One region of the Neobacillus phoenicis genome, then DNA from elsewhere that is predicted to be linked to it. Evidence: a T-box and tRNA genes for the amino acid it is inferred to sense, from the RefSeq annotation. Region 1 holds a T-box; the other regions hold tRNA genes.

Region 1 (5,350 bases):
GCGAACATATTTAATTAGCTTATTTAATTTTACAAGCATAAATTGGTCAACTTCACGCAGGTTTTCGTAGACAACAGCATCTGTTGATGGATTAAAATCAGCTAAGTTTCCAAGTAAGAAACGGAAGGTATTACGGATTTTACGATATACCTCAGCAACCTGTTTAAGAATTGCATCGGACACACGAACATCTGCCTGATAATCAACAGAGGCAACCCAAAGTCGTAAAATATCTGCTCCTAACTGATTCATAACCTTCGCTGGGACAACCACATTACCTAAGGATTTACTCATTTTTCTACCTTCACCATCAAGTGCGAAACCATGGCTCAAGACTCCTTTATATGGAGCTTTGCCAGTTACAGCAACTGCAGTGGATAGGGATGAGTTAAACCAGCCGCGATATTGGTCAGATCCTTCTAAGTAAAGGTCTGCTGGGCGGACTAAATCTTCTCTTTCTAGAAGAACCGCTTGATGGGAAGAACCAGAATCAAACCAAACATCCATAATATCAGTTTCTTTAGTAAAGATTCCATTTGGGCTTCCAGGATGGGTAAAGCCTTCAGGAAGCAACTCGTTAGCTTCTTTTTCAAACCAAATATTAGACCCATTTGCACGGAATAATTCAGATACATGGTTAATCGTTTCATCAGTAATAATCTCTTCACCATTTTCAGCATAGAAAACAGGAATTGGTACGCCCCACACACGCTGACGAGAAATACACCAGTCGCCACGGTCACGAACCATATTAAACAATCGTGTCTCTCCCCAAGCAGGAACCCATTTCGTTTCCTTAACTGCTTCTAACAAGTCCTCACGGAAGTCTTTAATAGAAGCGAACCATTGAGCAGTAGCACGGAAAATTACTGGCTTCTTTGTTCTCCAATCATGTGGATACGAGTGAGTAATAAATGATAATTTCAACAGTGCACCTGCTTCTTCTAAAGCCTGTGCAATTGGCTTATTAGCAGTATCATAAAATAAGCCTTCAAACCCTGGTGCCTCACTTGTCAACACACCTTTGTCATCTACAGGACAAAGAACATCTAATCCATACTTCTGACCGACATAAAAGTCATCTTCCCCATGTCCAGGAGCGGTATGAACACAGCCAGTACCTGCATCAGTAGTTACGTGTTCACCTAACATCACTAACGAATCACGATCATATAATGGGTGTGCTGCGACAATATATTCTAATTCAGCGCCCTTCACTTTTTGAACAACTGTAGTATCTTCCCAGCCGATTTCTTTTGTTACTGCTTCTAAAAGTGCTTCAGCAACGAGGTACTTACTTCCATTTGCAGAAACGATTACATAGGTTAGGTCAGGATGAACGGAAATCCCGAGATTCGCTGGGATCGTCCATGGTGTAGTGGTCCAAATGATGATTTGCGTATCTGTATCAATTACACCCTTGCCGTCCTTCACCTTAAAACCGACGTAGATGGATGCTGAACGTTTGTCTTGATATTCAATTTCTGCTTCAGCTAAGGCTGATTCACTAGATGGTGACCAATAAACTGGCTTTTTACCTTTGTAAATATAGCCTTTTTTCGCCATTTCACCGAATACTTTAATTTGTTGCGCTTCATATTCAGGTTTTAAAGTAATATATGGATTTTCCCAATCACCCCGAACACCAAGACGCTTAAATTGTGTACGCTGATTATCAACCTGCTCAAGCGCATATTCTGTACATAACTGACGAAATTCAGCTACCGTCATTTCCTTCCGCTTTACACCTTTATTTGTTAATGCCTGCTCGATTGGGAGACCGTGTGTATCCCAGCCAGGTACGTAAGGAGCATGAAATCCGCTCATTGATTTATAACGAACAATCATATCTTTTAAAATCTTATTAAGTGCATGGCCCATATGAATATCGCCATTAGCATATGGAGGGCCATCATGTAATACAAACATTGGACGGCCTTTTGTTCGTTCCTGAACCATTTCATAGATCTTCATTTCTTCCCATTTTGCCTGAATCTCAGGTTCTCTTTGGGGAAGATTACCCCGCATTGGAAACTCAGTTTGCGGCATTAATAACGTATCTTTATACTCCATTTTTTCTTCCTCCTGATATCCTCTTCATATAACAGAATAGCCAATAGACAAATAAAAAAAACCCTCTCATCCCAAAATAGGGACGAGAAGGTTTTTATTCCCGCGGTACCACCCTGATAGATAATACCGATACGTACTATCCTCTTAATTATTCGTAACGTGAATAACACGCCTGAGCCTACTGCCCAATTAAATGGGGTTCGGTCCGGAACTCAAGGGTGATCTTCCAATTTTTCAGCCTTACCGGGCTTACACCATCCCCGATTCGCTATTTAAGCCAATGAAAAATTGTACTGTCCCTTTCATCGTCATTGCCATTCTATACAACTATCTAAAAATTATATGCTAATAAATCCGAATCCGTCAAGCTAATGAATCTTCTTCTTGATGAATTTTTAATTCTGTTGCATCTACTTCATACTCTAATAAATGATCCCAATCATCCGTATTCAACATATCAAGCTGCGCCTCAATTAACATTTTAAAACGCGTACGGAAAACCTTTGATTGCTTCTTTAAATCCTCAATTTCAAGCGCAATTTTTCTAGCTTTAGAAAGAGACTCATTGACAATTCGATCCGCATTTTTTTCAGCCTCTTTAATGATTAGCTTTGCTTCTTTTTGAGCATTGCGCTTAACTTCTTCCCCTGCTTCTTGAGCAATAACAATGGACTTGTTTAAAGTTTCTTCTATGTTCACAAAGTGGCCTAGACGATCTTTCATTTCATTTAAGCGTTCTTCCATTTCCTTCTTCTCTCTTAGGACTAACTCATAGTCCTTAATGACCTGATCAAGAAATTCATTTACTTCATCTTCGTCATATCCGCGAAACCCTTTATTAAACTCTTTATTATGAATATCTAACGGCGTTAACGGCATTGATGCCACCTCCATACAATCTCTACATCTATATGTATTAGCAAATATTCGACATGTTTTTCGAAATTCCTGCTTTAAAATTGAATTATTTTTGCTTTCCGACAATCATTCGCCATTTATCTTTTTTGGTCTTTCCCTCAATCCTGATAATTTTCGACCTGCCATATCCACGGACGGAGATCATATCACCTTCTTCACAATCAAAGGAAGGATTTTCAGTAAGTGTCCAGTTCACCTTTACAAGCCCTTGTTGTATAAAGGTTTGCGATTTTTGCCTTGATAAATGATAAATACCAGAAATAACCGTATCCAGTCGCAAAGAAGATACAGTTAGATCATTTTCTTCCCATAACTTATCCGCTGAAATCTGATTGTCGATAGCTGTTTCAACTAATCTTACTCCAGCCTTGCCAATGGATTCAATATTATTTTGGATATACGTACTTATTTCTTTCGCAGCAAAAAATTGAACCTGGCCATCCTTCATGAGAATGTCTCCAAATTTTCCCCGCTTAAGTCCTAAAGACATAAGTGTCCCCAAAACTTGTCTGTGTTCAAGGGTGACAAACTTGGTAGGGTAATGGACCTCAAAAAGGCAGATTTGAAAATCCTCATCCGTAACCGTCAAGTAATCTGGGTAGATGAATGCTCTTTTCCGCTCACCTTCAGGACTTCCACCAAAAAGCTGTACCTTCACATCATTATTTTCACCAATTAAAAGTTTCAGAATATGTTGTTCCCTCGGGTCAAGGAAATCTGTCAGCTTTGGGGCATACTGTGATTCAACCTGGTCTTTCCAATGTAATACTTGGTCAATAAAATCCCGTTCTTCTGGACGAAAATGCTGATAAATGTTCATTTATAAAACACAACCTAGAATAAAATTTTCCTAATTAAGCCAGAAATGTATCCTATCCAAACCACTTGTAGCAAGGTTTAGAACGATAAACGCAACAATTGGTGAGATATCCATCATCCCGATAGGAGGAATAATTCTACGGAAGGGCTCTAAATATGGTTCACAAATTCTTGCTAAGAATCTTCCAATTGCAGTCTCCCGGGCGTTTGGAAACCACGACATTAAGATATAAATAATTAATGCCATAGAATAAATTGAAATGACCCGCTTGAGTAAAAGAAAGATTAAGTCCATTTTACATTACCACCTCGCAGTTTGGTTATCTGGATCCTGTATAAGGTCAGAAATATTCCCTGATACTTCTACATTATCAGGGGTACATAAAAAAATACTCATCCCAATTTTTTGGATGTCCCCACCAATGGCATACACAGCTCCACTCAAGAAATCAACAATTTGTCGGCCTTGTTCATTATCTATTCGTTGCAAATTAACTACAACTGCACGTCTATTTTTTAAGTGATCCGCAATTTCAGTGGATTCTGAGTAATCACGTGGCTCCACTAAAATGACCTTTGAACCTTTTGTAGGAGTAATTGTTTTTTGAACACTTTGCAGGCTAACCACATTTTGGGATTTTACAACCTGTTGCTGCTTTTGTTTTTTAGGCTCCATTTTAGGCTCCACTTTTTCAACGTATTCGTCATCGTTATCATCATATCCGTCATCTAAAAAGAAAAATGTTTTTAATTTTGATTTAATCGTCATTTTTTGTCTCTCCTAACCTTCTTCACCCACAAGTGCTGTTCCAATTCTAATCATTGTTGCTCCCTCTTCAATTGCTATCTCAAAGTCATTCGACATTCCCATAGATAGCTCTGTACAGGGTGCAAAAGATAAATGTAAAGCTTGTACTTGATCGCGAAGCTCTCTTAGTTTGCGAAAACAATCACGAATAACATGTTCTTCTTTCGTGAATGGGGCCATGGTCATTAGACCTTCGACACTGATATTTTCATATGGACGAAGTGACTCAATAAAAACAATGGCTTCTTCTGGAGTTAGTCCGTGTTTGGACTCCTCCCCAGAAATATTTACCTGAACTAGACATTTTATCTTTTGTTTCGCTCTTTTGTTGATTTCTTCTGCTAGAGATAATCTGTCTAAGGAATGTATATATTCCACTTTATCAATTATGTTTTTTACTTTTCTCTTTTGCAATGACCCAATAAAATGCCAGCTAGGCTTGTCCTTTAGGACTTCCCATTTAGCAAGCAGTCCTTCATCACGATTTTCACCTAAATGATTAACACCTGCTTCTATGGCCTCTTGAGCACGTTCTATACTTACATATTTAGTTACTGCAATCAATTTTACATCAGCAGGATTCCGGTCTCCTTTTATGCATGCCTCATTTATTTGCTGTTTAATTTGTATTAAATTATCTGCTACTCTCATAAACGATCTGCTGTCTCCTTCCAACCAATAAAGCTTAACATTCTGCCTGTTTTTCCTTGGTCACGGCGGTGAGAGAAAAAC
Region 2 (5,350 bases), 1.2 Mb from region 1:
GAGCGCTTAGAAGTGAGAATGCCGGTATGAGTAGCGAAAGATGAGTGAGAATCTCATCCACCGTATGCCTAAGGTTTCCTGAGGAAGGCTCGTCCGCTCAGGGTTAGTCGGGACCTAAGCCGAGGCCGAAAGGCGTAGGCGATGGACAACAGGTTGATATTCCTGTACCACCTCTTTATCGTTTGAGTGATGGGGGGACGCAGGAGGATAGGGTAAGCGCGCTGTTGGATATGCGCGTCTAAGCAGTTAGGCTGGAAAGTAGGAAAATCCGCTTTCCGTGAAGGCTGAGCTGTGATAGCGAGGGAAATTTAGTACCGAAGTTCCTGATTCCACACTGCCAAGAAAAGCCTCTAGCGAGATAAAAGGTGCCCGTACCGCAAACCGACACAGGTAGGCGAGGAGAGAATCCTAAGGTGAGCGAGAGAACTCTCGTTAAGGAACTCGGCAAAATGACCCCGTAACTTCGGGAGAAGGGGTGCTTTTTGAGGTGAATAGCCTCGAAGAGCCGCAGTGAATAGGCCCAGGCGACTGTTTAGCAAAAACACAGGTCTCTGCGAAGCCGCAAGGCGAAGTATAGGGGCTGACGCCTGCCCGGTGCTGGAAGGTTAAGAGGAGGGGTTAGCGTAAGCGAAGCTCTGAATCGAAGCCCCAGTAAACGGCGGCCGTAACTATAACGGTCCTAAGGTAGCGAAATTCCTTGTCGGGTAAGTTCCGACCCGCACGAAAGGCGTAACGATCTGGGCACTGTCTCAACGAGAGACTCGGTGAAATTATAGTACCTGTGAAGATGCAGGTTACCCGCGACAGGACGGAAAGACCCCGTGGAGCTTTACTGTAGCCTGATATTGAATTTTGGTACAGCTTGTACAGGATAGGTAGGAGCCGTAGAAACCGGAGCGCTAGCTTCGGTGGAGGCGTCGGTGGGATACTACCCTGGCTGTATTGAAATTCTAACCCGCACCCCTTATCGGGGTGGGAGACAGTGTCAGGTGGGCAGTTTGACTGGGGCGGTCGCCTCCTAAAGAGTAACGGAGGCGCCCAAAGGTTCCCTCAGAATGGTTGGAAATCATTCGTAGAGTGTAAAGGCACAAGGGAGCTTGACTGCGAGACCTACAAGTCGAGCAGGGACGAAAGTCGGGCTTAGTGATCCGGTGGTTCCGCATGGAAGGGCCATCGCTCAACGGATAAAAGCTACCCCGGGGATAACAGGCTTATCTCCCCCAAGAGTCCACATCGACGGGGAGGTTTGGCACCTCGATGTCGGCTCATCGCATCCTGGGGCTGTAGTCGGTCCCAAGGGTTGGGCTGTTCGCCCATTAAAGCGGTACGCGAGCTGGGTTCAGAACGTCGTGAGACAGTTCGGTCCCTATCCGTCGTGGGCGCAGGAAATTTGAGAGGAGCTGTCCTTAGTACGAGAGGACCGGGATGGACGCACCGCTGGTGTACCAGTTGTCTTGCCAAAGGCATCGCTGGGTAGCTATGTGCGGACGGGATAAGTGCTGAAAGCATCTAAGCATGAAGCCCCCCTCAAGATGAGATTTCCCATAGCGTCAAGCTAGTAAGAATCCTGAAAGATGATCAGGTTGATAGGTCAGAGGTGGAAGCGTGGTAACATGTGGAGCTGACTGATACTAATCGTTCGAGGACTTAACCAAGTTTTAAGCGAACTCGTTTTTTACAAACACTTCTTCTGCATTATCTAGTTTTGAGAGAACGATCTCTCTAACAAAATAGTCTGGTAACTATGGCGAGAAGGTCACACCCGTTCCCATACCGAACACGGAAGTTAAGCTTCTCAGCGCCGATGGTAGTTGGGACGAAAGTCCCTGTGAGAGTAGGACGTTGCCAGGCTAAACTTTATTTTTTGGCGATTAAGGCGTCAAGATTTAAAGTGGCCCCTTGGTCAAGCGGTTAAGACACCGCCCTTTCACGGCGGTAACACGGGTTCGAATCCCGTAGGGGTCACCATTAGTGGAGGATTAGCTCAGCTGGGAGAGCATCTGCCTTACAAGCAGAGGGTCGGCGGTTCGATCCCGTCATCCTCCACCATATATTTTCTTACTAATGCCGGGGTAGCTCAATTGGTAGAGCAACTGACTTGTAATCAGTAGGTTGGGGGTTCAAGTCCTCTCGCCGGCACCACTTTACTTTTCTATTTATACGCGCCCGTAGCTCAATTGGATAGAGCGTCTGACTACGGATCAGAAGGTTATGGGTTCGACTCCTTTCGGGCGCGCCATTATATTTCGGGAAGTAGCTCAGCTTGGTAGAGCACTTGGTTTGGGACCAAGGGGTCGCAGGTTCGAATCCTGTCTTCCCGACCAGTCCGAACTATTTTTAAAATTTTGGGGCCTTAGCTCAGCTGGGAGAGCGCCTGCTTTGCACGCAGGAGGTCAGCGGTTCGATCCCGCTAGGCTCCACCATAATTTAATTATATATTTGGCGGTGTAGCTCAGCTGGCTAGAGCGTACGGTTCATACCCGTAAGGTCGGGGGTTCGATCCCCTCCGCCGCTACCATATATGTACGGAGGAATACCCAAGTCCGGCTGAAGGGATCGGTCTTGAAAACCGACAGGCGGGTTAAACCGCGCGGGGGTTCGAATCCCTCTTCCTCCGCCATATTTTTTACAAAATAATATTTCTATTGTCGCGGGGTGGAGCAGTCCGGTAGCTCGTCGGGCTCATAACCCGAAGGTCGCAGGTTCAAATCCTGTCCCCGCAATATGGTCCGGTAGTTCAGTTGGTTAGAATGCCTGCCTGTCACGCAGGAGGTCGCGGGTTCGAGTCCCGTCCGGACCGCCATTTTTTCTAGATAATTAATTCTAAATACGCGGGTGTAGTTTACTGGTAAAACCTCAGCCTTCCAAGCTGATGTAGTGGGTTCGATTCCCATCACCCGCTCCATTTAGGGGCCTATAGCTCAGCTGGTTAGAGCGCACGCCTGATAAGCGTGAGGTCGATGGTTCGAGTCCATTTAGGCCCACTATAATAGAAAAAAGCGATTGCTAACAAGCAGTCGTTTTTTTGTTGGTTTTGTTAACTCCTAGATTTATGATACTTCAAGTAAATCCTTTTCTCTTTCTACCTCTAATGCTGATACAATGTAAGCAAACCCATTCATTAAAAAGTAAATAACATTGGACTGAGCCCGTTCATTTTCTCCTAAATAGGTATTTGCGATAATGGTAACAGAGTATAAAACGACAAAAAACAAAGCAATTCTATTGAAAATAATCATTCAACCGGCTCCTTTTTTAGGATTCTTATTTTAATCATATTTGTTATTAGCGTATCTTATGCAAGCTACATCCCCATTGCCTATTCAACAGTCAAAATTATGAAAGAAGAAAGGAGCATAACCATATGTCATTTTCTTTCGATCACTTAGTTATTTTTCTAAAAAAACCTGAGGAAGCTATACAGCCTTTGAACGAGAAAAGAATTCATGCAATCAATGGAGGCCATCACGAAAAGTGGGGAACCTATAACTCTTTATCCTACTTTGGGTTAAGTTATATTGAGTTTTTAGGAATCGAAGATTTAACAATCGCTGAGAAACAAGAAAACAATCGGCTAGTTACAGAAATCGTGGAGCGTCTCTCTAGACAAGGGCAAGAGGGTCCTGCAAAAATAGCGGTTCGAACAAGAGGAATTCAACAATTATCAGCTAGTCTCAAAGCAGAGGGATATATTGTATATGGTCCATACCCTGGTGAACGAGTTCGGGCGGATGGTCAAATCATTAAGTGGTCACTCTTATTTCTTGAAAATGAACCCAATGAACTTACTATGCCCTTTTTCATCGATTGGGAGAAGTCGGATGAGGAGAGGCTGGTAGAATTAAAGGAGCAGGGATTAATAAATAGACACCCATTAGAAAATCTTGCATTTGAAAGTGTAGGATTTGTGGTACATGACTTAGAAAAAAGCATAACTAAGTGGGGGAATTTATTAAACCTTGAGCCAGGTGAGGAGTTTCTAGACGCAGCCATGAACGCCAGATGCAGAAAACTAAATCTCTCAGGCACAAGTCTTTTGTTCTGTGCACCAATTGGAGAGGGATTAGCAAAAAAGGTATTAGAAGAAAAAGGAGAAACGCCTTTTCTAATAAGTCTTGAGGGAATCAATCAACCGGATCATCTTGAGATGTTTGGTGGGATATGGAGATTATAGATCCAAGAATGTGTGTTGAAGGTAAACCATGGCGGTTTGCCTTTTTGTATGCATGTTGGTAAGGATGATTACTTTTTCAAAGGAGATACTACAAGTATCAGTCATAGTTGAAGGAGTGGCCTTGATGGATTTACAAAGTGGAAAGTTTTATTGGGAAACCACCATCCCCAACGCACCTACATATCCTGTATTAGAGGATGATATAAGCTGTGATGTCCTTATTATAGGTGGCGGAAGTTCTGGTGCGCAGTGCGCCTACTATTTAAGTGAAACAGACTTAGATGTTGTAGTTGTTGATAAACGAAAAATTGGTACAGGAAGTACAAGTGTCAATACAGCTCTTATTCAATATTTGGGAGATAAAATGCTATTTGAGTTAGTCAATACCTTTGGAGAAGAAGCGGCTATTCATCATACCAAGCTATGTGAAGAAGCGATTAATGATATAGAACGAACGGCTCAAAGGATGGAGATAGACCCTGAATTTTATAGAAGAGATAGTCTTTATTATGCGAGTGACCAAGCAGGTATAGAAAAACTTAATAAAGAATTCTATTACTTGCAAAAACATAATTTCAAAGTGGATTACCTCACACAAAAGCAAATTAGTGAACGCTACCCTTTCAAAAAAGAAGCAGCACTATATTTATATCAAGATGGCGAGATTAATCCACTTAAATATAACCATGGACTCCTTTCAGAAGCTAAGAGGAACGGTGTTAGGATCTATGAGAAAACAAGAATCAATGGTAAACAATTTCATGAAGACGGGGCTACTTTTTTTACTGATAATGGCCATTCCATTAAGGCACGACAAGTCATTATAGCTACGGGGTATGAGGGGATGGAATTTAAGAAAGAGAAAAATGCTGTTATTTCAAGCTCGTATGCTGTTGTAACTAACCCGGTAGAAAGCTTTACAGATTGGTATAAACAAACGCTTATTTGGGAGACAGCACGTCCATATATTTATATGCGGACGACGAAAGATAACCGAGTAATCATTGGTGGATTAGACGATAACACTGCTTATGCTGAGGACCGGGATTCTAAGATTATGCATAAGAAAGATAAGTTAATTGAGGAATTTAACAAACTTTTTCCTACGATTGATGTTTACCCAGAGTATTATTTAGGAGCTTTTTACGGAGGTACACATGACGGTTTGCCTATGAT
Region 3 (5,350 bases), 2.5 Mb from region 1:
GCCTCCTAAAGAGTAACGGAGGCGCCCAAAGGTTCCCTCAGAATGGTTGGAAATCATTCGTAGAGTGTAAAGGCACAAGGGAGCTTGACTGCGAGACCTACAAGTCGAGCAGGGACGAAAGTCGGGCTTAGTGATCCGGTGGTTCCGCATGGAAGGGCCATCGCTCAACGGATAAAAGCTACCCCGGGGATAACAGGCTTATCTCCCCCAAGAGTCCACATCGACGGGGAGGTTTGGCACCTCGATGTCGGCTCATCGCATCCTGGGGCTGTAGTCGGTCCCAAGGGTTGGGCTGTTCGCCCATTAAAGCGGTACGCGAGCTGGGTTCAGAACGTCGTGAGACAGTTCGGTCCCTATCCGTCGTGGGCGCAGGAAATTTGAGAGGAGCTGTCCTTAGTACGAGAGGACCGGGATGGACGCACCGCTGGTGTACCAGTTGTCTTGCCAAAGGCATCGCTGGGTAGCTATGTGCGGACGGGATAAGTGCTGAAAGCATCTAAGCATGAAGCCCCCCTCAAGATGAGATTTCCCATAGCGTCAAGCTAGTAAGAACCCTGAAAGATGATCAGGTTGATAGGTCAGAGGTGGAAGCGTGGTAACATGTGGAGCTGACTGATACTAATCGTTCGAGGACTTAACCAAGTTTTAAGCGAACTCGTTTTTTACAAACACTTCTTCTACATTATCTAGTTTTGAGGGAATGAAAAAATTGAAATTTCCTCTTGCAAAATATGAAAAAGACATTATAATAAAATAGTGTCGAATAAATGGTCTGGTAATTATGGCGAGAAGGTCACACCCGTTCCCATACCGAACACGGAAGTTAAGCTTCTCAGCGCCGATGGTAGTTGGGACGAAAGTCCCTGTGAGAGTAGGACATTGCCAGGCTGTAATATGGAGGATTAGCTCAGCTGGGAGAGCATCTGCCTTACAAGCAGAGGGTCGGCGGTTCGATCCCGTCATCCTCCACCATATATTTTCCTTACTAAATGCCGGTGTAGCTCAATTGGTAGAGCACGACCGAATATGCTTCCTGAATAATCTTCAGCATACTGACCGAGTTGCTACTTGAATAAGCTTTCTGAGGTCAGGATGACGTTTACAAGGACAGCGTGTAAAATCTAATATTTTTTCCAAACTATTTGCCGGTGTAGCTCAATTGGTAGAGCAACTGACTTGTAATCAGTAGGTTGGGGGTTCAAGTCCTCTCGCCGGCACCATTTGGTACGAGCCATTAGCTCAGTTGGTAGAGCATCTGACTTTTAATCAGAGGGTCGAAGGTTCGAGTCCTTCATGGCTCACCATTTCAAATGAATATGCGGGTGTGGCGGAATTGGCAGACGCACCAGACTTAGGATCTGGCGCCGCAAGGCGTGGGGGTTCGACTCCCTTCACCCGCACCATTTAATTTTATATGCGGAAGTAGTTCAGTGGTAGAACACCACCTTGCCAAGGTGGGGGTCGCGGGTTCGAATCCCGTCTTCCGCTCCAGATGTGCCGGGGTGGCGGAACTGGCAGACGCACAGGACTTAAAATCCTGCGGTAGGTGACTACCGTACCGGTTCGATTCCGGTCCTCGGCACCACTTTTAAAATAATGCGCCCGTAGCTCAATTGGATAGAGCGTCTGACTACGGATCAGAAGGTTATGGGTTCGACTCCTTTCGGGCGCGCCATTATTACGGGAAGTAGCTCAGCTTGGTAGAGCACTTGGTTTGGGACCAAGGGGTCGCAGGTTCGAATCCTGTCTTCCCGACCATCCTTATCACAACATTGGGGCCTTAGCTCAGCTGGGAGAGCGCCTGCTTTGCACGCAGGAGGTCAGCGGTTCGATCCCGCTAGGCTCCACCATAACTTTAATAACTATTTGGCGGTGTAGCTCAGCTGGCTAGAGCGTACGGTTCATACCCGTAAGGTCGGGGGTTCGATCCCCTCCGCCGCTACCAAATAATTTTTCAGAACTTGGACCTTTAGCTCAGCTGGTTAGAGCAACGAGCAAAGCTCCTATGAAAATGCTACGAGTTGTCACCATCGAGCTGCTACTTGAGTAAGCTTTCTGAGATGGGGACAGACGGTTTTAACATTATGGTAATAGAAACTTCAACTTGGACCTTTAGCTCAGCTGGTTAGAGCAGACGGCTCATAACCGTCCGGTCGTAGGTTCGAGTCCTACAAGGTCCACCAGAAATTCTTAATAATATGGAGGAATACCCAAGTCCGGCTGAAGGGATCGGTCTTGAAAACCGACAGGCGGGTTAAACCGCGCGGGGGTTCGAATCCCTCTTCCTCCGCCATATTATTTTTTAAAAACTAAATTTTTACCGTCGCGGGGTGGAGCAACGAGCGTTGCTTCAATGAATAAACTGCGAGTTGTACCCATCGAGCTGCTACTTGAATAAGCTTTCTGAGATGGGGACAGTCAGTAACAAAACATGGAGCATATTTCAAACTTCATAATTTCTATTATCGCGGGGTGGAGCAGTCTGGTAGCTCGTCGGGCTCATAACCCGAAGGTCGCAGGTTCAAATCCTGTCCCCGCAATATGGTCCGGTAGTTCAGTTGGTTAGAATGCCTGCCTGTCACGCAGGAGGTCGCGGGTTCGAGTCCCGTCCGGACCGCCATATGTTGGCTCAGTAGCTCAGTCGGTAGAGCAAAGGACTGAAAATCCTTGTGTCGGCGGTTCGATTCCGTCCTGAGCCACCATTTATATTTTAAAGTAAATAATTTTTATTACGGCGATTGTGGCGAAGTGGTTAACGCACCTGATTGTGGTTCAGGCATTCGTGGGTTCGATTCCCATCAGTCGCCCCATTTATTTTGCGGGTGTAGTTTACTGGTAAAACCTCAGCCTTCCAAGCTGATGTAGTGGGTTCGATTCCCATCACCCGCTCCATAATATGGGCCTATAGCTCAGCTGGTTAGAGCGCACGCCTGATAAGCGTGAGGTCGATGGTTCGAGTCCATTTAGGCCCACCATGTATTATTCCGCAGTAGCTCAGTGGTAGAGCTATCGGCTGTTAACCGATCGGTCGTAGGTTCGAGTCCTACCTGCGGAGCCATATAGAGAAGTACCCAAGTGGCTCAAGGGGCTCCCCTGCTAAGGGAGTAGGTCGGGTAACCGGCGCGAGGGTTCGAATCCCTTCTTCTCTGCCATATAATTTAATTTTTGGCCCCTTGGTCAAGCGGTTAAGACACCGCCCTTTCACGGCGGTAACACGGGTTCGAATCCCGTAGGGGTCATACAAAAAAACTGATGATATATTATCATCAGTTTTTTTGTGTTCTTTTTAGAGGAAGCTTGGATTAAGATTATTGATTGTGAAAGGTGGATTTTTTACATGACCAAACATAACGTAAAACAATCGTATGGGTAACGTAGACAGTTCCTACGTGACCGAACACAACGTAAAACAATCCTATGGGTAACGTAGACAGTTCCTACGTGACCGAACACAACGTAAAACAATCGTATGGGTAACGTAGACGGTTCCTACGTGACCGAACACAACGTAAAACAATCGTATGGGTAACGTAGACGGTTCCTACGTGACTGAACACAACGTAAAACACCATATGGGTAACATAGACGGTTCCTACGTGACCGAACACAACGTAAAACAACCATATGGGTAACATAGACGGCATGTACGTAACCAAATGCTACATTCAAGACTAATCGAGTACCCTAGGTCCTTCCCCTCATATGTGACCAAAGCAGCTTTAAAAATTCATCTCTCCATTTCTGTGACCATTTCCTCATACACTAGCTAAAAAGTCCCATTATTCCATTTTAAGAATCACAAACCTCATCAACCGTGAAAATATTATAGAGAAATAATAATTTAGAGGATTTTCACCCGGAATCAAAATTGATAACGCTTACAAAATACTGCATTTCTTAAAAATTTACTACTTTAACGTGTTATAAATCAAATAATTTTTTTAAAGGTTTTTTATAAAAAAAATCAAAAAAACTTTAAAGATTCCTGTCGATTTACGATAGATTATTTGTCGTTTGGTGTTGAATATTGTTGAAAAATGCCTTTTTATAGCAGTTTACAACATTAATTGTCAGAAAAGATAAAAAAGTTTTTGGAGGCATATCAACCATTTGGAATTATAATTGGTTTTTGAAATACATATTTTCAATGGGGATGAGATTAGCCATGACAGTGAACACGTTATTTCCTACTGATTATCAGCTGCACTTATTTCATGAAGGAAACTTCTTTCAGAGTCATCAGCTCTTTGGCGCTCATATCTTCAAGAATTCCGACCAAGTATATACACGCTTTTGCGTATGGGCCCCTAATGCCCGTCAGGTAAGACTTGCAGGGGATTTTAACAACTGGAATGGTGAAGGGTATGAATTACAAAGGGTTAACAATGAAGGCGTTTGGATTCTAATCTTGAAGCAAGACATGACAGGAAGTCTTTATAAGTATGAAATTTTCTCACAAACAGGAGAAAGACTGTTAAAGGCAGATCCATTCGCGTTTTATTCTGAAATAAGACCAATGACCGCTTCGATCGTTTATTCACTAAATAACTATAAGTGGCAAGATAATCATTGGATGAATCGTAGAGGAAAAAAGAACTTCCTATCTGAACCAGCCATCATTTATGAGGTTCATTTGGGTTCCTGGAGGAAGACAACCAACAATGAATACTTAACTTATCAAGAACTAGCAGCAGAGCTAATACCGTATGTAATTGAACATGGTTTTACTCATATTGAGTTGTTGCCGATTGTCGAGCACCCGCTCGACGATTCATGGGGTTATCAAGGTACAGGATATTTTTCAGTCACTTCAAGGTATGGAACTCCAGATGACTTTCGCGATTTTGTAGACCAATGTCATCAGCATGGTATTGGTGTCATCCTGGATTGGGTGCCAGGGCATTTTTGTAAAGATGCTCATGGACTTTATCGATTTGATGGGACTCATATCTATTCCTATAAGCATGAATGTGATAGAGAAAATCTTGTATGGGGTACAGCAAACTTTGACCTTGGAAAGGGAGAAGTACAAAGTTTCCTTATCTCAAATGCTAGGTATTGGATGGAATATTTCCATATTGATGGTTTCCGAATGGATGCGGTGGCAAATATCATTTATTGGCCAAATGCTTCAAACGGTAAGTGTGAAAATCCATTTGGAATAAATTTTTTAAAAAAATTAAATCAAGAAATCCATGAATACGACCCACACTTTTTAATGATTGGTGAGGATTCAACTGATTTTCCACAAGTTACAGCACCCGTCCATTATGGAGGTCTTGGCTTTGATTACAAATGGAATATGGGTTGGATGAATGACATGCTTGAATATATGGAAACTCCTCCATAC

The links. The T-box of region 1 lies ahead of ileS (isoleucine--tRNA ligase). A T-box ahead of a tRNA ligase gene usually reads a tRNA of that ligase, here a tRNA-Ile.
Region 2: it encodes a tRNA-Ile, which carries the amino acid that the T-box ahead of ileS (isoleucine--tRNA ligase) is inferred to sense. The anticodon was not compared.
Region 3: it encodes a tRNA-Ile, which carries the amino acid that the T-box ahead of ileS (isoleucine--tRNA ligase) is inferred to sense. The anticodon was not compared.

The regions. Positions count from the first base shown of each region.
Region 1 is NZ_CP154847.1:4,194,652-4,200,001, forward strand. It holds gene ileS (isoleucine--tRNA ligase) at 1-2,073, opposite strand, end outside; T-box leader at 2,149-2,388, opposite strand; gene AA0X95_RS21495 (DivIVA domain-containing protein) at 2,437-2,952, opposite strand; gene AA0X95_RS21500 (RNA-binding protein) at 3,038-3,811, opposite strand; gene AA0X95_RS21505 (YggT family protein) at 3,842-4,105, opposite strand; gene AA0X95_RS21510 (cell division protein SepF) at 4,112-4,579, opposite strand; gene AA0X95_RS21515 (YggS family pyridoxal phosphate-dependent enzyme) at 4,592-5,269, opposite strand; partial or broken gene pgeF (peptidoglycan editing factor PgeF) at 5,266-5,350, opposite strand, start outside.
Region 2 is NZ_CP154847.1:5,346,303-5,351,652, reverse strand. It holds rRNA gene AA0X95_RS27325 (23S ribosomal RNA) at 1-1,655, shown strand, start outside; rRNA gene rrf (5S ribosomal RNA) at 1,735-1,851, shown strand; tRNA gene AA0X95_RS27315 (tRNA-Glu) at 1,894-1,968, shown strand; tRNA gene AA0X95_RS27310 (tRNA-Val) at 1,974-2,049, shown strand; tRNA gene AA0X95_RS27305 (tRNA-Thr) at 2,067-2,142, shown strand; tRNA gene AA0X95_RS27300 (tRNA-Arg) at 2,163-2,239, shown strand; tRNA gene AA0X95_RS27295 (tRNA-Pro) at 2,248-2,324, shown strand; tRNA gene AA0X95_RS27290 (tRNA-Ala) at 2,348-2,423, shown strand; tRNA gene AA0X95_RS27285 (tRNA-Met) at 2,442-2,518, shown strand; tRNA gene AA0X95_RS27280 (tRNA-Ser) at 2,528-2,620, shown strand; tRNA gene AA0X95_RS27275 (tRNA-Met) at 2,650-2,723, shown strand; tRNA gene AA0X95_RS27270 (tRNA-Asp) at 2,727-2,803, shown strand; tRNA gene AA0X95_RS27265 (tRNA-Gly) at 2,832-2,905, shown strand; tRNA gene AA0X95_RS27260 (tRNA-Ile) at 2,911-2,984, shown strand; gene AA0X95_RS27255 (hypothetical protein) at 3,051-3,239, opposite strand; gene AA0X95_RS27250 (VOC family protein) at 3,365-4,174, shown strand; gene AA0X95_RS27245 (NAD(P)/FAD-dependent oxidoreductase) at 4,299-5,350, shown strand, end outside.
Region 3 is NZ_CP154847.1:1,730,751-1,736,100, forward strand. It holds rRNA gene AA0X95_RS08840 (23S ribosomal RNA) at 1-642, shown strand, start outside; rRNA gene rrf (5S ribosomal RNA) at 772-888, shown strand; tRNA gene AA0X95_RS08850 (tRNA-Val) at 897-972, shown strand; tRNA gene AA0X95_RS08855 (tRNA-Thr) at 1,145-1,220, shown strand; tRNA gene AA0X95_RS08860 (tRNA-Lys) at 1,229-1,304, shown strand; tRNA gene AA0X95_RS08865 (tRNA-Leu) at 1,319-1,403, shown strand; tRNA gene AA0X95_RS08870 (tRNA-Gly) at 1,417-1,491, shown strand; tRNA gene AA0X95_RS08875 (tRNA-Leu) at 1,497-1,585, shown strand; tRNA gene AA0X95_RS08880 (tRNA-Arg) at 1,599-1,675, shown strand; tRNA gene AA0X95_RS08885 (tRNA-Pro) at 1,682-1,758, shown strand; tRNA gene AA0X95_RS08890 (tRNA-Ala) at 1,775-1,850, shown strand; tRNA gene AA0X95_RS08895 (tRNA-Met) at 1,869-1,945, shown strand; tRNA gene AA0X95_RS08900 (tRNA-Ile) at 2,107-2,183, shown strand; tRNA gene AA0X95_RS08905 (tRNA-Ser) at 2,201-2,293, shown strand; tRNA gene AA0X95_RS08910 (tRNA-Met) at 2,467-2,540, shown strand; tRNA gene AA0X95_RS08915 (tRNA-Asp) at 2,544-2,620, shown strand; tRNA gene AA0X95_RS08920 (tRNA-Phe) at 2,627-2,702, shown strand; tRNA gene AA0X95_RS08925 (tRNA-His) at 2,735-2,810, shown strand; tRNA gene AA0X95_RS08930 (tRNA-Gly) at 2,819-2,892, shown strand; tRNA gene AA0X95_RS08935 (tRNA-Ile) at 2,899-2,975, shown strand; tRNA gene AA0X95_RS08940 (tRNA-Asn) at 2,984-3,058, shown strand; tRNA gene AA0X95_RS08945 (tRNA-Ser) at 3,062-3,152, shown strand; tRNA gene AA0X95_RS08950 (tRNA-Glu) at 3,168-3,239, shown strand; gene glgB (1,4-alpha-glucan branching protein GlgB) at 4,166-5,350, shown strand, end outside.